One region of the Methylocystis sp. MJC1 genome, then DNA from elsewhere that is predicted to be linked to it. Evidence: riboswitches for the same ligand, from Rfam matches in the RefSeq annotation. Region 1 holds a riboswitch; the other holds the start of a gene.
What was found. Region 1 has a riboswitch for fluoride ahead of OGR47_RS21060 (cation:proton antiporter). Riboswitches for the same ligand answer to the same signal wherever they lie in the genome.
Positions count from the first base shown of each region.

Region 1 (8,450 bases):
CACGAGATTTGGGGGAGCGCTAGGAATCCGCTGAACGCGCTACTTCTCGGCCTCGCAGCTATTTCCTATTTTTTGGGGGATACTAACGCGGCCGTTGTTATTTGCGTCATCGTAACGCTCGCCATCAGCATGGCTTTCGTCCAGGAGCATCGGTCGAACGATGCAGCCGCCAAGCTTCGAGCCGTCGTAAAAACGACGGCGACCGTTCGACGCCGGCGCTCGCCCATCGGAGAAGAACTCACTTCCAACGGATTTGAGGAAATACCGATGGAGCAGCTAGTTCCAGGCGACATTGTGCGTCTGTCGGCGGGAGATATGATTCCTGGCGATCTACGGCTGCTTAAGACCAAGGATCTTTTCGTCGATCAATCGACTCTGAGCGGCGAGGCAATGCCCGTCGAGAAATCCGCACAATCGGATGGAGCCGCTACCGACCCGTTAAACGCGCCAAACATCTGTCTGATGGGCTGTAGTGTGGTTAGCGGTTTCGCCACCGGCGTCATCGTACACACTGGCGCGCGGACCTATTTTGGCGAGCTGGCATCCCGCATTGCACAGAAAAGAGAGCCAACAAGCTTCGACAAGGGCGTCAACAGGTTTGTTCGCCTGATGATATACTTCATGCTGGCGCTCGCGCCGAGCGTCTTTTTGATCAATGGCCTGACGAAGGGCGATTGGCTCCAGGCGCTGTTGTTCGCCCTTGCAGTCGCAGTTGGATTGACCCCCGAACTGCTGCCGATGATCGTCACGGTCAATTTGGCCAAAGGCGCAATCGCAATGGCGAAAAAGCGTGTGATCGTTAAGCGCCTGAACGCTATCCAGAATTTTGGAGCGATGGATGTTCTCTGCGCCGATAAGACCGGAACGTTGACCGAAAATCGCGTGTCCCTCCATCTGCATCTAAACGCCGATGGAAAAGCTGACGAACGAGTCCTGGAATATGCGTATCTGAACAGCCATTACCAATCCGGCCTGAAAAGCCTTCTCGATTTCGCCGTTCTTAATCACGTCGAAACTGGCAAAAACCTACGCTTGCGGCACAACTATGAAAGCGTTGATGAGATTCCGTTTGATTTCATTCGTAAGCGCCTTTCTGTGATCGTTCGCCGCCACGATGGTGCAGGCAATCTAAAACTAGGTCTTTTCGCAAAACTTCGAGCCCGTCTGACGGGCGCGCTGCTTCGGGAGGGCGGAGCCCACTTGCTCATCTGCAAGGGCGCGATCGAAGAAACCCTCTCCATATGCGCCTACATCGAAATCGATGGGACGCTTGCGAAGCTTGATTGGCGCCGAAGAGCCAGAGCGCTGGCGATGGCGCACGAGCTCAATGAAGACGGACTGCGCGTCGTTGCGGTCGCTTATAAAGAGTTTGCGCAGGCCAAAGAAACCTACTCTGTTGAGGATGAGGCAGACCTCGTCCTTCTTGGTTTCATCGCGTTTCTTGATCCGCCCAAGGAAAGCTGCGGCGCGGCGATTGCCTCACTCCGGGCTAACGGCGTCGCCGTCAAGATCCTGACCGGCGACAATGAGATTGTCACTCGGAAAATCTGTCGGGAGGTCGGCCTCGAGGCAGATAGGTTCGCGCTCGGCCCCGAGATCGAAAAATTGACCGACCACGAGCTGGCGGACTTCGCCGAGGCGACCACAATTTTCGCAAAACTCTCTCCCGACCAAAAAGCTCGGATCGTTAGAGCGCTACATATCCGAGGTCACGTCGTGGGTTTTCTCGGAGACGGAATCAACGACAGCCTCGCGCTCAAAGCTGCCGATGTTGGCATCTCGGTCGATTGCGCCGTCGACATTGCGAAAGAATCAGCCGACATCATCCTGCTCGAAAAGGACCTGACGATCTTGCAACAAGGCGTCGTCGAAGGACGCAAGGTCTTTGGCAACATCGTCAAATACATCAAAATGGGCGCAAGCTCGAACTTCGGCAGTATGTTCAGTGTGCTAGGCGCGAGCCTTTTTCTCCCCTTTTTGCCGATGCAGCCTATCCAGGTTCTCACCAACAACTTGCTTTACGATTTCTCACAGACAGCGATCCCCACGGACGACGTCGACGAGGACTATCTCGCTGCGCCACGAAGATGGGATATCGACAACATATTTAAGTTCATGCTGCTGCTTGGTCCAATTAGCTCGATTTTCGATTACACGACGTTTTTCGTGATGTTCTACGTGTTCGACGGGTGGGCTAACCCATCCCTTTTTCAAACGGGATGGTTCGTTGAATCGCTTATATCGCAGACGCTGATCATCCACATCATTCGAACGGCGAAAGTCCCGTTTTTCGAAAGCCGCGCCAGCGCCACCCTCATCGCAGCCTCAGTAATTATCTGCGGTGTAGCCGCCGCTTTACCCTTCACCTCTCTCGGGGAGGCGCTGAAATTTGCGCCTCTGCCTCCGCTTTATTGGCCGATCCTCGCTGCCACGCTCCTGGCGTACGGGACTCTGGCCCAGCTTGTCAAAGTCTGGTTTTTCCGACGCTGGGGCATGTGAATGCCCCGTAGTTTCCCAGAGAGGCTCGGGAATGGAACGGTCTATGTCTGTGGCTCGGAATTGAAGCGTCGTATGATGGTCAAGCTCTTGATAGGTTGTTTCCGATCCTAGAGGGTGTTATGCACTCTGTATTATGAAGTCGGCTGCGCGTTTGAGCATGAGGCAGGCGAAAGCGACGACGTGGAGGCCAGCGAGTGTGTCGGCGTAGCGTTCGTAGTCTTTGACCAGCCGCCTGCATCGGGTCGCCCAAGCGAAGGATCGTTCGACAACCCAGCGTTTGGGCAACAGCACGAAGCCTTTTTTCGCTTCGGAGAGTTTGACCACGCAGAGTTCGACGCCCTGCGCTTTGGCCGCCTCGGCGGCTTTCTCGCCGGTATAACCTTGATCGACATAAATAAGCTCGACGCTCTCGCCGGTGGCGTCCTGCACAGCGGCGGCGAGCTTGCCGACCTCGGCGCGGTCGTCGACATTCGCCGGCGTAACGTGCAGCGCCAGCAAGTGCCCCAGCGTGTCGACCGCCATGTGCAGCTTGGAGCCGCGCTTGCGCTTGGCGCCGTCATAGCCGGCCCGTGGACCGCTTTCCGGCGTAGAGCGCAGCGTGCGGCTGTCGATGATCGCCGTGGTTGGCTCCTCGGCGCGACCGGAGGCGACGCGCAACAAGGCGCGCAGGTCCTGCGCAAGCTCTTCGAACACGCCCGCCGCCAGCCAGCGCTGCGATTGCTGATACACTGCGGACCAGGGCGGCAGATCGTTGGGCATGGCGCGCCATGCTATGCCGTAACGCAGAACGTAGCGCAGGCCGTTGAAAAGCTCACGAAGCAAATGCTGACGTTGCGGAGCGCCCTCGTCCATCAGCGTCAGATACGGCGCAACCAGCGACCATTCCTCGTCGCTGACATCAGACGGATACGGTTTGCGAATCGGAGACATCCGATTCCATTAAGACAATCAACCACCAAAGTACATAACACCCTCTTCTGTAACGGGCGCTTCGTTGTCAATCCCCAACGCTCTTCCTTCGCCGGTTCACTCTTCTGTCCGTGGTCGGCGCCAAGAATGATGGCCGCCACTTGATGGGATAAGATGAGGATGAGGCCGGCCAATCTAGTTGCGCGTGGTCTTGAGCCCACGGAGCGTGTTGCGGTCTGACCCATCCATCGTCCCGGCGAGGGACGAACGCTTCGGGAAAGGCTGGTGTTTGGCCCCGCCCGAAACCCTGCTTTTCCTCTCCTACGCCGCCACGACAGTCGAGGTCGCCTTGCGGGCGTCGAACGGCGTCCCGTCGATCCACATCCGATGCAAGACCACGGCGAGCTTGCGCGCCAGCGCCACCTTCGCCTTCTTCATGCCGGCGCGCCGGGCGAGCTTCATCGCCCAGCTTTTGAGGCCGGAGCCCTTCACCGGCCGCGTTAGTATGACGTTGGCGGCTTCGTAAAGCGCCGTGCGCACGCCAGCGTCGCCGATCTTGGTAATCCGCCCGCTAACGTCCGTTTCGCCAGACTGATATTTCCTCGGCGTCAGGCCGAAATGCGGCCCGACCCGCTTCGACGAGGAAAATCGCAACGGATCATCGATCGCCGAAACGTAAGTCAGCGCCACGATCGCGCCGACCCCCGGCGCCGACATCATCAGTCTCGCGCGCTTGTCCTTGCGCGCCATCGCCCGCACAAGCTTCTCGAACATGTCGAACTCGCGCAGCAAGACCGCATGCGCTGAAAGCAGCGCCTTTGCGACGATCTCGAGCGTCCTATACCCGCCGACGAGCTCCTGGATGCGCCGTGCGAAACGCTTCGGCGTCGTCGGCCCGACCTTTAGCCCGAAGCCGCGCAAGATCCCGCGCAGGCTCATCTCAATGTCATAGAGTTTCGATTGAACCAGTTTGCGCGCCGTCAGCAGCGCTCGCGTCTCCTGCGCTGCCGAGGATTTGCAGTGGACCGGACGAAACCAACCAAGCCGCATTAATTGCGCGATGCCGCGCGCGTCATTGCGGTCGGTCTTGACTGGCATCGTCTGCAGAGCCGTGCGCACATGCCGCGTCTCCAGCAACTCCACCGCCAGGCCCGCCTCGTGCATCGCCGCGTAAAGCCATTGCGACAATGGCCCTGCCTCGAGGCCGATGCGCGCCAAATCCAGCCCGAGCGACGCCAACCAGCCGATGAGCGCCGCCGGCTCGCTGGAGATCTTCGCCTCCCGCACGATTCGCCCGGCGCCATCGACGACGCAAACGCTCGATGCTTCCAAAGACACGTCGATCCCCGCATAATGGTCCATGGTCATCCTCCAATGATGCTTGGAGCCGACGAAAGCCGGACTCCGTCTCACACCACCATTCTGGGGGATGACCACTCCTCCGCGAAGCCTCAGCCTCCGGCGGCCCGTTACGCCATCTAGCGTCATATGCGGAGCCCAACAGGCTTCGGCTTTGCTTTGCGCGGCTGAACGCAACGTCCCAGTTCCCGGCGGATCAAATCATTCAGATCCAGCCTGCCATAATCTGGTCTGTAAGCGAAGAATTTCGCTCAGTCGTTAAAAACCCAACGTGCAGCGAAATAAGCAGCCGCCGCAAGCACAATGATGACGACCATTCCAAGGGGCGTCGCAGCGTAACTCGTCAATTCCAGGATAGCGCCCATCGTTTCTTCCCTTTATGAGCCATGCCGACGCCCGGATGGGCGCATGCAGTTTTCCACCTCAAGCTCGACGTAAAGAACCATCTCGAGGTCTCGAAACAATAGGCCTGAGGCTTCGTAAAGCTTCATCGCCGAGGTCGAGCGTGGTCCTCAGCTTGGCGGAGATTGAATTCGATTGAACAGGCGAACCACTCGGTGAGCGCGCGACCCCATGCCCGCGTAATTCCTCATTCAAACTTTGCAATGAAGCGTAGAACGACGCTATTAGACGAGCCCGATGGACGCCAAGCAAACCAACGCGGCCAGAGTGCGCCTGGTAGATTACTGGCGACCAGGGCAAAGATTGGCTTTGCAGGACTACGGACGTGTTTGCGGTGCCGCCTTCTGCCGGCAGTTGCCTCTCGATAACCCTGACGAATTCAGCGATTTCACCGACAAGGCTCGCCGCGACGGCCCGTCGTGCGATGTCGGCCGCCCAAATCGCGAGAAGGCCAATACCGCAGGCCGTGATAACGATGATCGCGTAACACCCCGTCATGGCAACCTCCGGCGCCACAATCGCGACTCTTAATAACGCAGATCTCGGTCCAAACGTTCGCTGCTCCGAGCGGATTATTGCTTACCTCACCGTTGGGGCTACCTATCCGGAGATGAGAGGGGATTTGACGAGCAGTCGCATCCTCCGATAACCTACTAGAAACACCATGGGGATGGGGTCCCCCAAAACCGCCTTGACAGGCTGATGACTCCTGCAACGTCCATTCGGGCGAGCGGGGAGTCGTATATGCCCCAAGAGCCACCGGCCGCTTACGGCCCTGACATTGTTACTCGCGCTTTGAGTCCGCGAAACCTGCCTTTGCGCATGGCGGGAGAACGCCCATGACTGGAATCTGGGCTCTTGCGGCTTTGTGGCTGGGTCTCGCTTTGATCGCGAGCCTCGTGTCCATGTGGCTTAAAATCGCGACTGCTTTATCAGAAATCATTATAGGGACGATCGCGCAGCTCGTGATCGGCGCGGCAATCGGTTCCGCGGTGCTTGGAACCGATGAAAGTTGGATAAAATTCCTTTCGGGCGCAGGCGCGATTGTGCTGACCTTCTTGGCCGGCGCTGAGCTCGATCCCGTGGTATTCCGTACAAAGTGGAAAGAGGCCGTCGCAGTGGGCCTGGCAAGCTTCTTCTTTCCCTTCATTGGGTGCGCCGCGGGCGCACATTTCATTCTTGGTTGGGAAATTATGCCGAGCTGGCTGGCGGGGGTCGCAATGTCCACCACCTCTGTCGCTGTCGTCTACGCTGTTATGCTCGAATTCGGCTTCAACGTCACGGATTATGGCAAGACTGTCTTGGCCGCTTGCTTTATCACCGATCTCGGCACAGTGATGGCGCTGGGCCTTCTTTTCGCGCCATTCACCTTCAAAACCCTTGTTTTCCTGGGGGCCGGAACCGCTGTCTTTATCGCTTTGCCTTGGATTACTCCAAGATTTTTTCGTCTTTACGGCAACAGGCCGTCCGAGCTCGAAGCGAAATTCCTTTTGCTCTGCCTCCTTGGGATGGGAGCATTGGCGACTTGGGCCGACAGTGAGGCCGTCCTACCCGCCTACCTCATCGGTATGGTGCTGGCCGGCACTGTGGGAAAGGATCATGCCTTAATCAGGCGCCTCCGCACCTTGACCTTCGGACTACTCACGCCGTTTTACTTTATTCGCGCCGGCTCCTTCGTATCGGTCCCGCAACTCGTAGCGGCGCCGGGAGCGTTCGCGCTGCTGCTGGTGGTGAAGGTCACCACGAAGATGATCGGCGTCTATCCTGTAACTCGTGTCTTCGCCTCCCCGACAAGGGAAGCTATGTATACCACTTTGCTCATGTCCACCGGGCTCACGTTCGGGACCATATCGGCGCTCTTCGGGCTCTCGCACCATATCATCGACCAGGCGCAATACTCTGCTCTTGTCGCCACCGTCATCGCTAGCGCGGTGATCCCGACCGTAATCGCCAACTCCTTTTTTATGCCTCGCCACCTTCTAGAGGAACAGACGGCGAGAGAAGCGACGAGCGGACAACAGGAAACCTTGTCGCTTCCCGAGGCGACGAGCAGAGCGGAATGAGGGAGGAGGCCCCTGTGTTCAGCAAGATTCTCCACGCTAATGACGGCTCGGAGCATGCCTTTCACGCACTGGAGCTGGCGATCACTATTGCGAAGCAAAACGGCTCCGAACTGCACATGATTTGTGTCGAGGAAGTCGACTACATGCCAGAATTCGTGGAAGAAGTCCGTGAGGAGGCCAAAACTCAGGGCAGACGCTTCCACGCCGTGCAACGACGCGCACAGGCGAAGGCCGAAGAACATGAGGTAAAGCTGCAGACGCATATCATCGCTGGTCACCCAGTGCGAGACATCGTGCTATTGGCGGAGAAGCTCGGTGTTGACCTTCTCATCATTGGAGCGAAGGGTCACTCCGCAATTTACGAGCGGTTGGTTGGCAGCCGCGCGGATCGAATAATTCAGTTAGCTTCTTGTCCCGTTCTGGTGGTGAAGTAGTAACGAGTCGAATTCTTATCTTTTCGGCTAAATGCAGAATCAATTGGACAGGCGCCAACAAATGAGCGACGGGATGATCAGGTACGTTTGGGTTTCGATCGGCGGAGCTCTCGGCACTGCGGCCCGCTATTGGTTTTCCGGCCTGGTGGCGAACCATTTCGGCGAAACGTTCCCCTGGGGCACGATGCTCATCAACGTATCTGGGTCGTTCGTTATCGGCTTTTTCGCTGCGATCACCGGCCCGGACGGACGCGTATTCGCCTCAACAGAAACGCGCCAGTTCGTGATGATAGGGATTTGCGGCGGCTTCACGACCTTCTCATCCTTCAGCTTGCAGACGCTAAATCTTGTTCGAGACGGCGAACTGGCTTGGGCCTTGGCCAATATTGGCCTTTCCGTCGTTCTGTGCCTTGTCGCTGTCTGGGTCGGACATGTCGCCGCAACCCATCTAAACCAACTCCAAGGGTCTTGATCATGACTGTTGAGCGCGACGCTGTGCTTCTCCGTATCTTCCTCGGTGAGGACGCCAAATTTCACGGCAAGCCGCTCTACGAGCAGATCGTCTTGAAGGCGCGAGAAGCCCACCTCGCGGGAGCCACAGTGCTACGCGGCCCGCTGGGTTATGGACACTCCAGCAAGCTTCACACGACCAAAATCTTGAGGCTCTCAGAGGATCTCCCGCTCGTTATCGAGATCGTCGACAATGACGAGAAGATCAAGGCATTTCTGCCTATCCTCGACGAAATGATGAGCGGGGGACTTGTCACATTGGAAAGAGTGCAGG
Region 1 is NZ_CP107560.1:88,044-96,493, forward strand. Features, by position in the region: gene OGR47_RS21040 (HAD-IC family P-type ATPase) at 1-2,499, shown strand, start outside; gene OGR47_RS21045 (IS5 family transposase) at 2,617-3,429, opposite strand; gene OGR47_RS21050 (IS110 family transposase) at 3,730-4,770, opposite strand; gene OGR47_RS21055 (hypothetical protein) at 5,407-5,700, shown strand; fluoride riboswitch at 5,827-5,888, shown strand; gene OGR47_RS21060 (cation:proton antiporter) at 6,009-7,232, shown strand; gene OGR47_RS21065 (universal stress protein) at 7,247-7,666, shown strand; gene crcB (fluoride efflux transporter CrcB) at 7,740-8,138, shown strand; gene OGR47_RS21075 (DUF190 domain-containing protein) at 8,141-8,450, shown strand, end outside.

Region 2 (8,450 bases), on a different replicon from region 1:
GGGCGCTTATTCCCCGGCCTCCGTCGTGACGCCGGATATCGAGCGCCGCGTCATGGCGGAGATCATCGAGCCCACGATGCGCGCCATGCAGGAGAAGGGCGCGCCCTTTACCGGGGTGCTCTACGCCGGATTGATGCTGACGACGGAGGGGCCGAAGCTCATCGAATACAACAACCGCTTCGGCGATCCGGAAGCGCAGGTCATCCTGCCGCGACTGGAGGATGATTTGCTGTCGATCATGCTCGCCGCAGCGCGCGGGGCGCTCCCCGAGGCGCGCCCGCATTTCTCCGACCGCGTGGCCCTCGCCGTGGTGCTCGCGGCGAAGGGCTATCCAGGCACGCCTTTGACCGGCTCGGAAATTCGCGGCGTCGCAAACGCTGAGGCAATGGCGGACGTCATCGTCACGCACGCCGGCACGCGCCTGGAGGGCGAGCGGCTGCTTGCTGCGGGCGGCCGCGTGCTGAATGTCACCGCGCTCGGCGAAAGCGTCTCGGAGGCGCAGGCCAAAGCCTATGCGGCGGTCGATGCCATCCAATGGCCGGGCGGCTTTTGCCGTCGCGATATCGGCTGGCGCGAGGTCGCGCGGGAGCAGCGCTGCTGATTGATCAGCGAGTTTAGAGCAAACCCGCTCGCATTGGGGATTGTCATTCCCGGCGGGCTGAAAGCCCGACCGGGAATCCAGAGCCACAAGAGCACTGATTCTGCTCTGGATTCCCGATCGCTCGCGCTTTGCGAGCGTCGGGAATGACGGAGGAATATTCGAGAGGTCTATATCACACAGCGGTGCAACGCCGCGTCGTCGCAGCGCTCACCGTCCGCCGCCTTCTTATTCGAAGTTCATCTGGAAGGTGGTGATGGTGCGGTCGAAAGAGTCGACAGGGATATAGCAGAAGGCGTTAGTGGCGACCGGCGCTTCCTTGCAGTGCGAATGGTTGCCGTCCCATTCGTAGCCGGCTTCCTTCATGCAGCCCGTGATGGCGCGGTGTAGGATCGACGGATCGGCGCCCTGGCGCGCTTCGGGATGGGCGCTTTCCGCATCGAGCTCGCAAAGAGAGGTTTTGAGTTGCTGCTCTTTGAGGAAGCCGACGGAGCTGCCGTAAAGGATGATCTCCAGCGCGCCGAGAATCAGCGCGCCTCCGGCAAGAGAGGCCACCGCGTAGCGGGCGTCCTTGAGAAAGCGGATGTTGATGAAATAAAGACCGCCCGCAGCCAGAAGGCCGCAACCGATAATGAGGGCGAAGGGAACGAGAAAGACGGCGAGGTCTTGGTTCATAACAATACTCCTCCTTCTTGCACCGGCGATCGATCAGATCGCGGTCACGACAAAAGCAGGAGTCATCAGCCTTTCCGGCGGTTAAGGGGGCACCCCATCCCCTCGGCGCGGCGATTGTCTCGCCCACGCTCAATGCGAGTGACCTTAGCCTCGATTCCGGCGCAGCGTCAATCGCTCCGAACTAAGTCAATTACGAAAATTGCCGCAGGAGCCATAGGCCGGTGATCAGCCCCGCCACGGACAGGCCAACCGACGCGGCCACATAGAGAGTCGCCACCGCCATCTCGCCGCGTTCATACAGCAAAACGGCCTCCAGCGAGAAGGTCGAGAAGGTCGTGAAGCCGCCGAGGATGCCGGTCGTGAGGAACAGGCGCCACTGCTGGGGAGAGTCGCCCTTCAAGGCGAAATAGCCGATGATCGCGCCCATCAGGGCCGAACCCAGGACGTTGATCGCCAGGGTCCCGAAGGGAAAACTCGAGCTGGTCACGCGAGCGACCAGCAGGTTGACCCCGTGACGCGCGGCGGCGCCCAATCCTCCGCCGAGAAAGACGATGAGAAAGCCCATAGCGACCACGTCTCCAGATGCATGCGAAAAATCCGTGGTCGCAATAACAGCTCAGGTTCAACTCACATAGACCTTATCCGGCAGTTCGTCGCCTTCTTCTCCGGGGGGCGCGGCGCGTGCGAGCAGGCGTGCGCATTCGTCGATCGTTACGACGAAACCTTCCGCGCAGCGGCGTTGCGCGAGGCAGGTCAGCAAGGGCTCGAGCGCCGCCTTCCATTCCGCGTCGGAGATTTTACCGTTCAGTCCCTCGTCGGCGATGATGCGGGCGTAATGCTCAGCGAAGGAGACGAAGATCAGCACGCCCGTGCGGCCTTTGGTGCCCGATATGCCCCGGGAAAAAAACTGCTCGATCGCCACCCGCTCGGCGCGGCGCTTCTTGACGAGGCGCGGGGTGAGCGCAAGCCGGATCGGCGGCCAGGAGACGATGAGCGCCGAAACGATGAAGACGCCGATCTGCGCGGCGTAGATCGTCTTGGCGGAAAGATCAGTGAATTCGGCGAGCGGCCAGGGCGAGACGAGCGCGAAAAAGGCGGCCCAGAGCGGCGGCACATAGGCGTAGTCCGATGCGCGGCGCGCCAAAGCGCAGACGATTTCGCCGGAGGTTTTCTGCTCCGCCTTGCCGATTGCCTGGGCGATTGCGTCGAGGTCTTGCTCCGTCAGCAGCATCACCAATCTCCCGAGGCGCCGCCGCCGCCGGACGAGCCGCCGCCGCCCGAGAAACTGTCGAAGCCGCCGCCGTCGCCGCCGCCCCACGAAGAGCCGCCGCCAAAAGAGCCGCCGTCGCCCCAGTCGCCGCGGCTCGGCGGCAGGATGACGATCGGCGGGCCGCCGCGGCGATAGTGGCGGTAATCCTTCGGACGTCCGGCGCTTCGCGCCATCATGATGAAGATGAAAACGAAGAGCGCGAAGATGAGCAGGGGAAGAAGTTCGTCGACCATCGAGGGCGCAGGCGCAGCCTTCTTCACCCATTCCGCCGAGTCGCCGCTCAGGATTTCGATGATCCCTTCGACGCCGCGCTCGATCCCGGCGCCATAGTCGCCCGCCTTGAATTTCGGCGCGACGGCGCTGGCGAGGATCACCTTGGAGAGCGCGTCGGTCAGCGTGCCTTCCAGCCCATAGCCGACCTCGATGCGCATTTTGCGCTCGCTGGGCGCCACGAGGAAAAGGACGCCATTGTTCTTTTTGGCTTCGCCCAGCTTCCAGGCGCGAAAGAGGCCGTTGGCGTAGGTCTCGATGTCATAGCCGTCGAGCGTCTTGATTGTCGCGACGACGAGCTGGATGCTGGATTTGTCTTCGAGGTCCTTGAGCTTCGTTAGCAGGCTGGCGCGCGTCGCCTCGGGGATGACGCCGGCCTGATCGACGATGCGGCCGGTGAGCGCCGGATAATTCGGGGCGGCCAAGGCCAGCGCCGCGAAAAGGCAGAAGACGAAGACGAGAAAGCCCCGCAGCACCAAGGTCCGAGACGCAAGGGCCGGCGCGTTCATGTCAGGCGCCGGCGCAGCGGGCGCAGCGGCCGGCGATCTCCACGACGCGCGTGCGCGCCTTGAAGCCCGCTTCGCTGGTGAGCGCGGAAAGCTCGCGGGCGAGGCCGGGCGAGGTCGCCTCTTTCACCTCGCCGCATTCCTCGCAAATGAGAAACACCACCGGCTCCTCGGCGCCGTGGCAATGGCCGCAGACGACGAAGGCGTTCTTGGATTCGAGCCGATGCGCCAGGCCATTGTCGAGGAGAAAAGCGAGAGCGCGATAGACCGAGACGGGGGCCGGCCGCTTGCCGTCTGCGCTCGCCATGAGATCGATCATCTCATAGGCGCCGACGGGCCGGTTGGCTTCGACGAGAATGTCGAGCGCGCGACGGCGCGCGGGGGTGAGCCCCGCGATGGTTTTGGCCGTATCTTGCGGCGGATGGCTGCTCATGACGTCATTGTAGCGGCCCGCCGGGCGAAAGACGAGGCCGCGCCGTCACGGCTTGGCGCAGGCCGCGACGAATTTCGTCACCTTCTCGGCGGCGCCCTTCAGCGGCGCAGTCTGTTTGGAGGGACCGACGACCGCGACCAATGTCTCGCCCGTCGCCATCGCTTCGAAGATGGGGTCATTCGCCGGCAGCCGCCCTTCGAAGCTCGGCACGCCCGCTTCTTCATTCGGCAAAAGCTTGCCCGCGATTTTCGTCTGAACGTCGCCGATGGAAAGCGCCGCTGTGGCGCTCTTGCCGGGTTTGAGCTTCTCGCTCGTCTCGGAGACGAAGAAGGTCACGACGCCGCTCTTGGGCTTGCAGCGAAAGGCGCCGAAGCTGTCGTCCGTCTCGGGAACGCCGTAGTTGAGAAAGATCAAGTCTGGCTTCTTTTCCTCAAGACCCGAGAGGGTCCAAACCCGCTCGTCCTTGGCGGGCGCCGGGGCGCAGAGAATGAAAAAAGCGCAATTGGCCAGGGCAAATCTTGCAAGCGAGTTCCTGATCACGGGCTTCTCCTGGAGAGGGAAGGCAGAAACGGAAGCCTAGCGCAGTTCGACCCGCCTCGCTTGTGCTCTTTCGCACACCAAAGATCGCGGCTTCTGTCATCCCAAGCGGGCCGCTGACCACTCGCAACCCCAGGCCCAACGCTTGCGCGCGGCGGCGGCGGGCTTATAACGGCGCCGACCAAGCACCAATACCGAGCCCGACATGACCCGCGCCAAAAAAGACATCAAGAAGGTCGTCCTCGCCTATTCCGGCGGCCTCGACACCTCCATCATCCTCAAATGGCTGCAGACGACCTATGGCGCGGAGGTCGTCACCTTCACGGCCGATCTCGGCCAGGGCGAGGAACTGGGCCCGGCGCGCGACAAGGCGCTGCTCCTCGGCGTGAAGCCCGAGAACATCTTCATCGAGGATCTGCGCGAGGAATTCGTGCGCGACTATGTCTTTCCGATGTTTCGCGCCAACGCCGTCTATGAGGGGCTCTATCTGCTCGGCACCTCCATCGCCCGTCCGCTGATCGCGAAAAAGCAGATCGAGATTGCGAGACAGATGGGGGCGGACGCCGTTTGCCACGGCGCGACCGGCAAGGGCAACGACCAGGTGCGCTTCGAGCTCGGCTATTACGCGCTGGAGCCGGACATCACCGTGATCGCGCCCTGGCGCGAATGGGATTTCCATTCCCGCACCGATCTCATCGCCTTCGCCGAGGCGCATCAGATCCCGATCGCCAGGGACAAGCGCGGTGAGGCGCCTTTCTCCACCGACGCGAACCTGCTGCACACCTCCTCCGAGGGCAAGGTGCTGGAAGACCCGGCGCAGGAGACGCCGGACTACGTCTATTCGCGCACCGGCCATCCCGAGGAGGGGCCGAACGAGCCGCAATATGTCACCATCGATTTCGAGAAGGGCGACGCGGTCGCGGTCGATGGCGTCGCGCTGACGCCGGCGGCGCTGCTCGCCAAGCTCAATGAGCTGGGCCGCCAGCACGGCATTGGCCGGCTCGATCTCGTCGAGAACCGTTTCGTCGGCATGAAGTCGCGCGGCATGTATGAGACGCCCGGCGGCTCGATCCTGCTCGTCGCCCATCGTGGCATAGAGAGCATCACGCTCGACCGCGGCGCGGCGCATCTCAAGGACGAGCTGATGCCGCGTTATTCTGAGCTGATCTACAACGGCTTCTGGTTCTCGCCCGAGCGCGAGATGCTGCAGGCCGCAATCGACAAGAGCCAGGAGCTCGTCACCGGCCGCGTGCGGCTGAAGCTCTACAAGGGATCGGCGACGCTCGTCGGCCGCGAGAGCCCGTGGTCGCTCTACGACCAGGATCTCGTGACCTTTGAGGAGGGCGGCACCTACGACCAGCGCGACGCCGAAGGCTTCATCAAGCTCAATGCGCTGCGGCTGCGCACGCTCGCCAAGCGCGCGGCGCGCGGGGCGAAGAAGTAATCAGACGAAGATAAGGCGGGCGCCTTCCCCCTTAGGGGAGGGCGCAGCGCATTCGGCGACGCGCTGCCGGCTCAAGGGTAGCGCGCGAAGCCAATAAATCGCCCGATAGTTTTTATGTAAGTCGCACGCCCGCAATTCTTTCGAGGCTCGTCAGTGACTGCGTCCAGGCTTCTGGTCTTTTTCACGCCCTTCGGCGCATCGAACCTCGTCTTGTCCGCCTGCGTCGGACTCGCCGCCGGGCTGTGGCTCGTCGGCCTGCGGCGGCCGGCCGCCGCTTTCATCTTTTCCGCCGGCCTGTGCGCGGCGCTGATCTCGGTGGGCAAGATCGTCTTCACCGCCATCCATGGTTTTGGAGAGCTTTACAGCCCCAGCGGGCATGCGGCGCTGGCCTGCTTCTTCTTCTGCTCGTTCGGCAGAATGGCGCAGACGACCCGGTCCCCGGCGGGTTACCTTTTTGCCGCCGCGTCCTGGTCGGTCGCTTTATTGGTGTTCTTCAATCGCTTCCTCGTGGGCGGCCACACTTTTCCCGATGCGGTCGTCGGCGCGTCGGTCGGACTGGCGTGTTCGGTTTTGTTTTTCCGTCTCGCCGGCCCGTTCGACGTCAAGGCGCGCCTCCAGGCGGTCGCGCCGACGCTCGCCTTCACGGCCTCCGTCGCCAGCTATCTCGCTTTCGGCGCGAATATTTCGGAGCGCGCCTTGATGGAGGCCGCCTTCTGGCTCAGGGCAAATCTTGGCCTGTAGCGCGACGACTTATTCGCTCGCGGCGGCGACCGCCACTCTATTTCGCTGGAAGGGAGGCCGCCAACGAAAGGGGAGCATCGCGAGCCGCTCCCCATCGTAGTGGCGGGGCCCATCCAGGGTAGGAAATGAGCTAAACCCACGCTTGGAGCCCCCCAAGGCGCCCCTGCCTCGCCCTTTTCTATTCCCTTCGCCGCCCCGCTCCTGTAAAAGCCGCCGCATCGCAACATAAGTCGCCGCCGCGTCTTCCGGGCCAGTTCAAGCCTGACGGAACGGGTCGCGGCTGTTTAATCGAAAGCCGCCATGCAGCTGCGCAATATCGCCATCATCGCCCACGTCGACCACGGCAAGACCACGCTCGTCGACCGCCTCCTCCAGCAGTCGGGCGCTTTCCGCGAGAACCAGCGCGTCGCCGAGCGCGTGATGGATTCGAACGATCTCGAAAAAGAGCGCGGCATCACGATCATGGCCAAGGCCACGTCCATCACCTGGAAGGATGTGCGCATCAACATCGTCGACACGCCCGGCCACGCCGATTTCGGCGGCGAGGTGGAGCGCATTCTCTCCATGGTCGATGGCGCCATCGTGCTGGTGGACGCTGCCGAAGGCCCGATGCCGCAGACGAAATTCGTCGTCGGCAAGGCGCTCAAGATCGGCCTCAAGCCCATCGTCTGCGTCAACAAGGTCGACAAGCCGGACGCGCGCGTCTCGGAAGTCGTCAACGAGGTCTTCGATCTCTTCGCTGCGCTCGACGCCACCGACGAGCAGCTCGACTTCCCGATCATCTACGGCTCCGCCAAGCAGGGCTGGATGGCCGAGGAGCCGACCGGCCCGCAGGACGGCATGGCCCCGCTGTTCGATCTCGTGCTCAAGCATGTGCCGGAGCCCACGGTCGAAGAAGGCGGCTTCCGCATGCTCGGCACGCTGCTCGAAGCGAACCCCTATCTCGGCCGCATCATCACCGGCCGCGTCTTCGCCGGCAGCGTGAAGCCGAACCAGGCCGTGAAGGTGCTCGACCGCACCGGCAAGGTCGTCGAGCAGGGCCGCGTCTCGAAGATTCTCGCTTTCCGCGGCATCGAGCGCCAGCCGATCGACGAGGCGGAAGCCGGCGACATTGTCGCCATTGCGGGCCTCGAAAAGTTCAACGTCGCCGACACGCTTTGCGCGCTCGAGGTCAACGAGCCGCTGCAGGCGCAGCCGATCGATCCGCCGACGCTGTCCATGACCTTCCTCGTCAATGACTCGCCGCTCGCGGGCACGGAAGGCGACAAGGTCACGAGCCGCATGATCCGCGCGCGACTGATGAAGGAGGCCGAAGGCAATGTCGCCTTGCGCGTCGAAGACGCGCCGATGGGCGACGCCTTCATCGTCTCTGGCCGCGGTGAATTGCAGCTTGGCATTCTGATCGAGACCATGCGCCGCGAGGGCTTCGAGCTGGGCGTCTCGCGTCCCAAGGTCGTCTTCAAGAAGGGCGAGGGCGATGAAATTCTCGAGCCCATCGAGGAGGTCGTCATCGACGTCGACGAGGAGCACTCCGGCGTCGTCGTGCAGAAGATGGCCGAGCGCAAGGCCGAAATGATCGAGATGCGCCCGTCCGGCGGCAATCGCCTGCGCCTCGTGTTCCACGCGCCGACGCGCGGCCTCATCGGCTACCAGGGCGAATTGCTCACCGACACGCGCGGCACGGCGATCATGAACCGCCTGTTCCACAGCTACGCGCCTTATAAGGGCGAGATTCAGGGCCGCCGCAATGGCGTGCTGATCTCGAACGATCAGGGCGAGGCCGTGGCTTACGCGATGTGGAAGCTGGAAGATCGCGGCCCGATGATGATCGAGCCGGGCTGGAAGGTCTATCGCGGCATGATCGTCGGCGAGCACACGCGCGACAATGATCTCGAGATCAATGTGCTCAAGGGCAAGCAGCTCACCAACATCCGCACGCAATCGAAGGACGAAGCGGTGCGCCTGACGCCGCCGAT
Region 2 is NZ_CP107558.1:618,736-627,185, forward strand. Features, by position in the region: gene purD (phosphoribosylamine--glycine ligase) at 1-601, shown strand, start outside; gene OGR47_RS03040 (hypothetical protein) at 827-1,273, opposite strand; fluoride riboswitch at 1,323-1,384, opposite strand; gene crcB (fluoride efflux transporter CrcB) at 1,464-1,838, opposite strand; gene OGR47_RS03050 (TPM domain-containing protein) at 1,896-2,504, opposite strand; gene OGR47_RS03055 (TPM domain-containing protein) at 2,504-3,322, opposite strand; gene OGR47_RS03060 (Fur family transcriptional regulator) at 3,324-3,752, opposite strand; gene OGR47_RS03065 (hypothetical protein) at 3,798-4,292, opposite strand; gene OGR47_RS03070 (argininosuccinate synthase) at 4,495-5,733, shown strand; gene OGR47_RS03075 (phosphatase PAP2 family protein) at 5,887-6,474, shown strand; gene typA (translational GTPase TypA) at 6,775-8,450, shown strand, end outside.
Region 2: another riboswitch for fluoride. It lies ahead of OGR47_RS03040 (hypothetical protein); the one in region 1 lies ahead of OGR47_RS21060 (cation:proton antiporter).